2 regions of the Nocardia heshunensis genome follow, and region 2 is predicted to be linked to the other one. Evidence: riboswitches for the same ligand, from Rfam matches in the RefSeq annotation. Region 2 holds a riboswitch; the other holds the start of a gene.
What was found. A riboswitch is a leader RNA that binds a small molecule or an ion and turns the genes downstream of it on or off. The one in region 2 is predicted to bind cobalamin.
Positions count from the first base shown of each region.

Region 1 (5,230 bases), on a different contig from region 2:
ACTACGCGCACCGGCGCGGGCTGCTGCACCGGGACGTGAAGCCCGCCAACTTCCTGCTCACCCGCAACGAGGACGATCCCGAACACGGCGAGGAACGGGCGCTGCTCACCGACTTCGGGGTGGCGACCTCGGTCGCTGACAACCGGGAGCTGACCTCCGGCGACAGCCTGATGGCGACCCTGGCCTATGCGGCGCCCGAGCGGCTGGTGGCGGGGCCGCTGGATCACCGGGGTGATATCTACAGTCTCGGTTGCGCTTTCGTGAAGCTGCTCACCGGGCGGACACCGTTCCCGGTGACCTCACTGGCCCAGGCGACGCTGGGGCATCTGCAGGACCCGCCGCCCGCGATCAGCGCCATGCGGCCGGATCTGCCGCCCGCGCTGGACGGCGTGATCGCGAAGGTGCTGGCGAAGGATCCGGCGCAGCGCTACGCCACCTGCCGGCAGTTCACCGCCGATGCGGCGCTGGCGCTGGCGGGCGGATCACCGTTCGGTCCAGTGGTTTTCGCGGAGGCACCCCCGACCGATCCGATCGACCGTCCGCAAGCCCGGCCGCGGTCGACGCGGCTGCTGCGCGTCCTGCTCGGTGCAGCAGTGGTTGTGCTGCTGGCGGTTTCGGGCGTGGCCGTGTTCGTCGCCACCCACCACTCGACCACCGGCGGGGGCTCGGCCATCACGACAACCACCCCGGTCGATTCCGTGTCTCAGGTCCGTTCGGCCCATCCGGTCTTCCAGACCAAGACCGTGGTGGCGTTCAACCTCGGCGACGGCACCCTCTCCGCCGATCTCGACACCAGTGATCAGGGAAAGTTCCTGCAGGACATCGGCTTCCACTACAGCACCGACTACCGCGCCAAGACCGAGGAAGCCTCTCCCCGCGCCCTGTCACCCAGCGACGCACTGATCCCGAATGTCGACCTGATCATCGTCGTCCGCACCGACAAACAGGCGGGCAACGGCGGTCTGCGCGGCCTGCCCAGTGGCTTCCTGTCCTCCACCCTCGACCACACACGCCTGGTCATCGTCGACGATCCCGCCACCGCACAGGCCTTCATGAACTGGACTCCCGCCTCCCCCGACATCCTGGTCCAGCGCGTGGTCCCGTCGATCGCCAAGGTGCTCTGAACCTCCGCGCGCGGATTCTTACACGTTCTTGCCGAAGCGCTGCCGTGGGCTTGTCGATCGCCACCCAGGATCGGCGTCAGGTTCGGGAGGCCCGGACGGCAGGACGAAAGGAGTCGGTGATGCGGGGTTTGCGAGTCGGCGGCAGGTTTTCGGCACGGTACCGGCTGAGCGACGGGCGCGGGCACGGACTGCCGGTCGAGGTGGCCAAGTACTGGGAGGGCCGCCATGTGGTGGTGACCGGCGGCAGTAGCGGGATCGGGCTCGAGGTGACCCGGATGGCCTTGGCGGCGGGGGCGCGGGTGAGTGTGCTCGCGTTGGAAGACTCGGCGCTGGAGGCGCTTTCGGTCCGGGTGCCAAGTGAAGCGGGACGGCTGGCCGCCATTGCCGCCGACGTCACCCGGCCCGAGGACATGCGCGCGGCATTGAAACTCGCCCGTGCGCAACACGGTCGGGTCCAGGCGGTGATCGCATGCGCCGGGATCGCCAAGCCGGACTACTTCTCGCGGCTCGCGCTCGCCGATTTCGACAAGCACATGGCCGTCAACTATTTCGGTGCGTTGCACGTGATCCGGGAGGTGCTGCCCGATCTGCGGGAGGGCGACCGCGACAGCATCACGGTGATCTCCTCCATGGCCGGGGTGCTGCCCTGCTTCGGTTACGGCGCGTACAGCCCCAGCAAGTTCGCGGTGCGCGCGCTGTGCGAGGTCCTGCGGCAGGAGCTGCGGCCCGCGGGCGTCTCGGTCACGGTGGTGCTGCCACCGGATGTCGACACTCCGCAGCTGTCGGCGGAGGCCGCGACCAAACCGGCGGAACTGGTGGCGCTCAGCGGTTCCGCCCCGATCACCGCGACCGCGGTGGCCCGGGCGCTGCTGGTCGGGGCGGCCCGGGGCCGCGCCACGGTGGTGCCCTCCCGGAGCGCCCGACTGCTGCGCTGGCTCGCCGGTGCGGCGCCGCGCCTGATGGCCCGGGTGATGGACGCGATCATCGCCCGGGCGCAACACCGCGTTATGCTCGCGGGTGCAGTCGGTTCGCCGGGCGCAACGGGCGAGACTCGGTCTGGTCCCGCGTTCGGCGTCGAAACCGGTTCTTCCGCAAGGGGGATTCGGTGAGAGGGAATCCGGTGAGAATCCGGAACTGTCCCGCAGCGGTATGCAGGAACGACCGCCGTCATGAGCACTGGGCGCGAGCCCGGGAAGCGACGGCCAGTAGGTCGGCCCATTCGGGCCGGTGCCTGTGAGTCCGAAGACCTGCCTACTGTGCCGGGTACGCCGTATCCGGCGGTCATCGCCTCGTGGACTGGGCGGACGGGCCGGTGGTTTCCCGCTGCCGTGACAACGGCGGTCGTGGGCTGCCCGGGTTTCGTGCGCTCTTGTGGCGACGGCCAGTGGACTTGGAGCACTGGAGATTACCCGTGACCAGCATTTCACCCTTCACCGCGACGGTGCTCGGCCTGCCCAGGATCGGGCCGCGCCGGGAACTCAAACGGGCCGTCGAATCGTATTGGGCGGGCCGGATCGACGCGGTCGCGCTGTACGCCGTCGGGCGTGAACTCCGCGCCGAGCAGCTCACCGCGCTCGTGGCCGCCGGACTCGACTCGGTGCCGGTGGGCACCTTCTCGTACTACGACCAAATGCTCGATACCGCAGTCCTGTTCGGTGCGCTGCCGCCCCGGGTGGCCGGGATCGCAGATCCGCTGGACCGGTATTTCGCGGCGGCCCGCGGGACCGCGGAGGTCGAACCGCTGGAGATGACCAAGTGGTTCGACACCAACTACCACTACCTGGTTCCCGAACTGGGCCCGGACACCGCGTTCAGCCTGCACCCGGAGCAGCTCCTCGCTGAGCTGGCCGAGGCGCAGGCGCTCGGGGTGCCCGCGCGGCCGGTGGTGATCGGGCCGCTCACCTTCCTGAAGCTGGCCAAGGATGCCGAGGGCAATGCACTGCGCCGATTGAGCGATCTACTGCCGCTGTACCGAGAGCTGTTGCGGCGCTTGGCCGCGGCCGGGGCCGAATGGGTACAGATCGACGAGCCGGTGCTGGTCACCGACCTGTCCGAGGTGGAACTCGCCCTGGTGCAGCACGTGTACGCGGAGCTGTCGGCGGGCACCGACCGGCCGCGGCTGCTGGTGGCCACCTACTTCGGTCGACCGGGCGCGGCGCTGCCGATGCTGGCCGCCACCGACATCGACGGCGTGGCACTGGATTTCACGGCCGGGACCACCGTCGAGGACGTGACCTCGGTGCCGGCGCTGGCCACCAAGCTCGTGGTGGCGGGGGTCGTCGACGGCCGCAATGTGTGGCGCAACGACCCGGATCGGGCCCTGGCGACGCTGGGCACCCTGCTCGGCGGCAGCGGCGCGCTGGCCGTGTCCAGCTCCAGTTCGCTACTGCACGTGCCGTATTCGCTCGACGCCGAAGCGGCGCTCGACCCGAGCGTGCGGTCCTGGCTGGCCTTCGGGGCGGAGAAGGTGGCCGAGGTGCGGTTGCTCGCGACCGCCCTGCACGCCGGGACCGAAGCGGTCGCCGACGAATTGTCCACCGCCCGTGCCGCACTGGCCGCGCGCGGCACCGATCCGCGCCTGCGCGACGACACCGTCCGGGCCCGCCTGGCCGCGCTCGGCCCGGACGCCACCCGCCGCGCGCCCGCCGCGGAACGTCGTGTGCTGCAACATGAGCGCCTTCCGCTGCCGCCGCTGCCGACCACCACCATCGGCTCCTATCCGCAGACCGACGCCATCCGCCGCGACCGCACCGCCCTGCGCAAAGGCACGATCACGGACGCGGAGTACCGCGATCGGATGCGGGCCGAGATCGCGGACGTCATTGCGCTGCAGGAGAAGCTGGGCCTCGACGTGCTGGTGCACGGCGAGCCGGAACGCAACGACATGGTGCAGTACTTCGCCGAACAGCTCACCGGCTTCCTCACCACCGCCAACGGCTGGGTCCAGTCCTACGGCACCCGCTGCGTGCGCCCACCCATCCTCTACGGCGACGTGACCCGCCCCGCACCGATGACGGTCGACTGGATCACCTACGCCCAATCCCGCACCGACAAGCCGGTCAAGGGCATGCTCACCGGCCCCGTCACCATCCTGGCCTGGTCCTTCGTCCGCGACGACCAGCCCCTCGACGTGACGGCAAGCCAAGTGGCGCTGGCCATCCGCGACGAGACCGTGGACCTGCAGGCGGCGGGCATCCGCATCATCCAGGTCGACGAACCGGCCCTGCGCGAACTGCTCCCCCTGCGCGCCGACGCCAAGCCCGACTACCTGGCCTGGTCCATCACCGCCTTCCGCCTGGCCACCTCCGGCGTCTCCGACGCCACCCAAATCCACACCCACCTCTGCTATTCCGAGTTCGGCGAGGTCATCGACGCCATCGCCGCCCTCGACGCGGACGTCACCTCCATCGAGGCCGCCCGCTCCCACATGGAAGTCCTCGACGACCTCAACGCGGCGGGCTTCCACCTGGGCGTAGGCCCCGGCGTCTACGACATCCACTCCCCCCGAGTCCCCTCGACCCCCGAAATCACCGAATCCCTCCGCGAGGCCCTGAAAGCCGTCCCCGCCGACCGCCTCTGGGTCAACCCCGACTGCGGCCTGAAAACCCGCGGCCCCGCGGAAGTGGAAGCGTCCCTCCACAACATGGTTCAGGCCGCCAAAGCCCTCCGCTGACGGTCAAGAACCACACACACCCGCGATGAACACATCCCACTCGCCAGGCGCGAAGCTCAACGCCGGGCCGGTGGGATTCTTCGAGTCCCGGACGCCCACCCGGCCACCACCGAGGTGGGCAACCTCGACACAATCTTGGCCGCCCGAGCTGTAGCTGGACTTGAACCACACAGTCCGATTCGGATCAGCGGTCACTGTCGTGCTCCCTTGCTATCTCGCGAACCAGATCCCGGCTCGGGCGAGCGTCCAGAGTCGCGCGCTGAACCGTACTGAAGGCTTCACGGTAAAGCCCGACCTCGGTCTGACGCTCAAAATACATTGCCCCGGCGAAACTTTCGGCAAACACCACGGTGGGCTCGGTCAGCTTCCCACGAGCATCCTGCCCGAATTCGAAGATGATGAACGGCGGTAGCGGCATGCCCACCGGGAATCC
Region 1 covers NZ_BAAGTC010000009.1:723,469-728,698, reverse strand. Annotated here, with positions in the region: gene ACYVN4_RS31500 (serine/threonine-protein kinase) at 1-1,124, shown strand, start outside; gene ACYVN4_RS31495 (SDR family NAD(P)-dependent oxidoreductase) at 1,244-2,233, shown strand; cobalamin riboswitch at 2,189-2,393, shown strand; gene metE (5-methyltetrahydropteroyltriglutamate--homocysteine S-methyltransferase) at 2,536-4,797, shown strand; gene ACYVN4_RS31485 (DUF397 domain-containing protein) at 4,801-4,992, opposite strand; gene ACYVN4_RS31480 (helix-turn-helix domain-containing protein) at 4,982-5,230, opposite strand, start outside.
Region 1: another riboswitch for cobalamin. It lies ahead of metE (5-methyltetrahydropteroyltriglutamate--homocysteine S-methyltransferase); the one in region 2 lies ahead of cobN (cobaltochelatase subunit CobN).

Region 2 (5,230 bases):
GCGACACACAGTGCGGCGACGGAAAGTAAAGCGGTAGCGGCGATCTTGGCAATTCTCATGATTTTTCCCTGCAATCGAAGAGCCGATTCACCGCAGGGTCGAGCAGGCGAATCCCGAGAGATCCGCCCGAACACTGCAACTCGAATTCGCGGACGCGAGGGCGCGGCGAATCGGGGAATTCCCACATCGAATTATCGGACCCGATAACGCCATTCGACGATCACGGGTGACCCGACGTCTCCCCGAGTACGACGCCGGGACATTCTTATGATGCTCTCAGAATCCTGAACAGGGAAGACCCAGGTGCCGGGGTTGTCCGCCTTTGTCCTGCGCGTCACCCCGACACGCCGCGCCGGCCGGTGGACCGGCCGAATTCGATTACTCCAGTTCGCCTTCGGTCTCCAGATAGACCTGCCGCAGCCGATCCAGTGTTTCAGATTCGGGCGCCTCCCAGAGTTTCCGTTCCGCCGCCTCCAGCAAACGCTCCGCAATACCGTGCAGCGCCCACGGATTCGACTGCTCCATGAACTTCCGATTGGTCTCGTCGAAAACGTAGGACTCGGCGAGCTTTTCGTACATCCAGTCCGCGACCACATTGGTGGTGGCGTCGTAGCCGAACAGATAGTCGACGGTGGCGGCCATTTCGAACGCGCCCTTGTAGCCGTGGCGGCGCATGGCCTCGAGCCAACGCGGGTTGATCACCCGCGCCCGGAACACCCGGGTGGTCTCCTCCGAGAGGGTGCGGGTGCGCACCGCGTCCGGGCGGGTGCTGTCGCCGATGTACGCCTCGGGGTTCTTGCCGGTGAGCGCGCGCACCGCGGCCACCATGCCGCCGTGGTACTGGAAATAGTCGTCGGAGTCGGCGATGTCGTGCTCGCGGGTGTCGGTGTTCTTGGCCGCCACCGCGATTCGCCGGTAGGCGGTGCGCATATCGTCGGCCGCGGGCGCGCCGTCGAGGTCGCGGCCGTAGGCGAAACCGCCCCAGGCCGTGTACACCTGCGCCAGATCGTCGTCGGTGCGCCAGCTCTTGGAGTCGATGAGCTGCAGCAGACCCGCACCGTAGGTGCCGGGCTTGGAGCCGAAAATCCTTGTGGTGGCGCGACGTTCGTCGCCGTGCTCGGCGAGGTCCGCCTGGGCGTGCGCGCGCACGTAGTTGGATTCGGCGGGCTCGTCGAGCTCGGCGACCAGGCGCACCGCATCATCGAGCAACGCGAGCACGTGCGGGAAGGCATCACGGAAGAAGCCGCTGATGCGCACGGTCACATCGATGCGCGGGCGGCCCAGCTCCTCCAGGGAGATCGCCTCGAGCCGGGTGACGCGGCGGCTGGCCTCATCCCACACCGGCCGCACACCCAGCAGCGCGAAGACTTCGGCGATATCGTCGCCGGAGGTCCGCATAGCCGAGGTGCCCCACACCGACAGGCCCACCGAGCGCGGGTACTCGCCGTGATCGACCAGGTACCGCTCCAGCAGCGAATCCGCCATGGCTTGACCGGTTTCCCACGCCAGCCGCGACGGCACCGCCTTGGGATCGACCGAGTAGAAGTTGCGCCCGGTCGGCAACACATTGATCAGCCCGCGCAGCGGCGAACCACTCGGCCCGGCCGGAATGAATCCGCCGTTGAGCGCGTGCAGGATGCGCGAGATCTCGACCCCGGTCTGCCGCAGCCGCGGCACCACCTCGGTGGCCGCGAAGCCCAGCACCCGACGCACCTCGGTCAGCGGGCCTTCAATGTCGGTGAGCCCGGCGGCCTCGGCGAGTTCCCCGCCGAGCATGGTCTCGGTGACCGCGTCGATGGAGTCGACGTCCCAGTCGACCTCCTGCATGGTCAGCACCAGCTCACGCGCCAGCTTCTCGAACGCGTCCACCCGCTCGCGCGACTCGTCCCCGGCTTCGCTGAGCCCCAATGCTTCTCGCAGACCCGGCACATTGACCTCGCCGCCCCACAACTGCCGGGCGCGCAGCATGGCCAACACCAGATCGACCTCGGCCTCCCCGGCCGGGGCCTGCCCCAGGATGTGCAGGCCGTCGCGGATCTGCACGTCCTTGATCTCGCACAGCCAGCCGTCGACGTGCAGCAGCATGTCGTCGAACACGTCCTCGTCCGGCCGCTCGGCCAGACCCAGATCGTGGTCCATCTTGGCCGCCCGCATGAGCGTCCAGATCTGCTGGCGGATGGCGGGCAGCTTAGCCGGGTCCAGCGCGGAGATATTGGCGTGCTCGTCGAGCAGCTGCTCCAGACGCGAGATGTCGCCGTAGGTTTCGGCGCGCGCCATCGGCGGGATCAGGTGATCGACCAGGGTGGCGTGGGCGCGGCGCTTGGCCTGCGTGCCCTCGCCCGGGTCGTTGACCAGGAACGGGTAGATGAGCGGCAGATCGCCCAACGCGGCATCGGTGCCACAGGAGGCCGACATGCCGAGGGTCTTGCCCGGCAGCCATTCCAGGTTGCCGTGCTTGCCCAGGTGCACGACCGCGTCGGCGGCGAAGCCCTCGGGGGCGGCCAGCCAGCGGTAGGCGGCCAGATAGTGGTGGCTCGGCGGCAGATCCGGGTCGTGGTAGATGGCGACGGGGTTCTCGCCGAATCCGCGCGGCGGCTGCACGATCAGCACTACATTGCCGAAACGCAGTGCGGCGATGACGATTTCACCCTCGGGATCGGCCGAGCGGTCCACGTAGAGCTCGCCCGGCGCCGCACCCCAGGCCTCGGTGACACCCTCGCGCAGATCCTCCGGCAGGGTGTCGAACCACTGCCGGTAGAGGCCCGCGCCGATACGAATCGGGTTGCCCTCCAACTGTTCTGCGCTCAGCCAATCCGGGTCCTGCCCACCGGCGGCGATCAGAGCGTGAATCAGCGCGTCACCGTCGCCCTGTTCGAGGCCGGGGATCTCCCCTTCCGCGCCGAGATCGTAACCGGCAGCGCGCATTTCGGTGAGCAGCCGGATCGCGCTAGCCGGGGTGTCCAGGCCGACGGCATTGCCGATGCGGGCATGCTTGGTCGGGTACGCCGACAGCACGATCGCGATCTTCTTGCGCTCGACCGGAATGTGGCGCAGTCGCGCGTACCGCACCGCGATACCCGCCACTCGCGCCGCGCGTTCGGCGTCAGGCACATAGGTCGACAGTCCGTCGGCGTCGAATTCCTTGAACGAGAACGGCACCGTGATGATGCGGCCGTCGAATTCCGGCACCGCCACCTGGGTGGCCACATCCAGCGGCGACAGGCCGTCATCATTGGCCTCCCACTGCTCCCGGCCACTGGTCAGGCAGAGTCCTTGCAGGATCGGCACATCCAGGTCCGCGAGCGCCCCCACATCCCACGCCTCGTCGTCGCCACCGGCCGACGCGGTCGCGGGCTTGGTGCCACCGGCGGCCAGCACGGTGACCACCAGCGCGTCGGCGGTCCGCAGCGCGGCGAGCAGGTCCGGCTCAGCGGTACGGAGCGAGGCGCAGTACAGCGGCAGCGCCCGCGCGCCTTTGTCCTCGATGGCCTTGCACAGCCCGTCGATGTAGCCGGTGTTCCCGGCCAGATGCTGGGCGCGGTAGTAGACGACAGCCACGGTCGGGGCGTCGTCGGCGGCTGCCCGCGAATCCCGTTCCAGTTCACCCCAGCTCGGCATCTCCACCGGCGGCTCGAACCCGTGCCCGGTCAGCAGCACCGTGTCCGACAGGAAGTTGTGCAGCTGCAGCAGGTTTCGCGGCCCGCCCGCGGCCAGGTAGTTGTGTGCGTCCGCGGCCACGCCGCCCGGCACCGTCGAGCACTCCATGAGCTCGGCATCCGGTGCGATCTCACCGCCGAGCGCGACCATCGGAATCCCGCTGGCGCGCACCGCCTCCAGGCCCGTCTCCCAGGCACGTTTGCCGCCGAGAATGCGCACGATCACCAGCTCGACGCCCTTGAGCAGCGCGGGCAGATCCTCCGGCAACAGCCGTGCGGGATTGGCGAGCCGATACTCGCCGCCGCTGGCGCGCGCGCTCAGCAGATCGGTATCGGACGTGGACAGCAGCAGAATCACAGGTGTCGGCCTTCCTCGGGTGACGCGCCCAGCACGGTATGGCGCTCGCCGGAAGGTCTGACTGTCACAGTGGCGCGACCGCACCGGAATTGCACCGGTTTCTTCCGTTCGACGAGCTCGCCGATGCTATCGCGCCCGGTGCGCGGCCCCCGCAACGCGCCCTGGTCGATACTCGCCGCGCGCTCGGATCACAGTGCGGCTAAGGCTCGTCCGAGAACATGGGAGACCGACCGGTCCGCCCGTAAGCTGCGGGTATGCCACGTACTCCAGGATGGGTCAGGCGGAATCGCTTTGCTGCCTGGTCGGGATACTTTTGCGCACTGGTTGCCTTCGCAACGCTGGCCATGGCCCTCACGGCCGCCGGCTCCGGTCACACGCAGTGGGCCATGCTCTCCGGCATCATCTGCGCCGCCACGGTCCTCTTCGGCATCACGATCATGAGCACCACCATCCACCGCGACCACGTCGAACACCACAATGTCCCCAGCCTCATGAACGACACGTGGGAAGTCTCCCCCGCCTTCGCGCGGCGACGCGGCGCCCCGAAGTCCATCGAACCCCACCAGGCCGGCTGACCCCCGGCTCATCGGATTCGCCGGACAAATCAAACGATTCACCGAACAGATTCCGGGGCTCAATGCCCCGGAATCTTTTTGTAGCCACACCGACCATTCCGGCAAATCATGCTTAGATTGCAATATCTACAGATTTGGATACTTGTGATCTACGGGGTCGCTGTACCCGTGACCTGCTGGTGCAGCCCGCGCATGCTCGACCTCAGCATCCTCCGTAGTCTGGAGGCGTCATGACGCGATCCGATCCCGATTCCTGCCCGGGCGTGCTGCGCCTGCACGAAGCAGCCGACGGTCCCCTCGCCCGCATCCGCGTACCCGGCGGCCGCCTCTCCCCCGAACAGCTGCAGTCCCTCGCCGCCGCGGCGGTCGACCTCGGCGACGGGAACATCGAACTCACCTCACGCGCAAACGTACAGCTGCGGCAGGTCCGCGACGCCGCCGCGCTGACCGACCGGCTCACCGAGGCCGGGCTGCTGCCCAGCGCCACCCACGAGCGGATCCGCAACATCATCGCCTCGCCCCTGTCCGGCCGCCTCGGTGGCTGGACCGACGTGCACCCCCTGGTCCCGGCTCTCGACGAGGGCCTGCGCGCGCATCCGCGCCTGGCCGAACTCCCCGGCCGCGTCCTGTTCACCCTCGAC
Region 2 covers NZ_BAAGTC010000007.1:209,970-215,199, reverse strand. Annotated here, with positions in the region: gene ACYVN4_RS24020 (hypothetical protein) at 1-59, opposite strand, end outside; gene cobN (cobaltochelatase subunit CobN) at 379-4,014, opposite strand; adenosylcobalamin-variant (AdoCbl-variant) riboswitch at 4,060-4,129, opposite strand; gene ACYVN4_RS24010 (hypothetical protein) at 4,359-4,589, shown strand; gene cobG (precorrin-3B synthase) at 4,820-5,230, shown strand, end outside.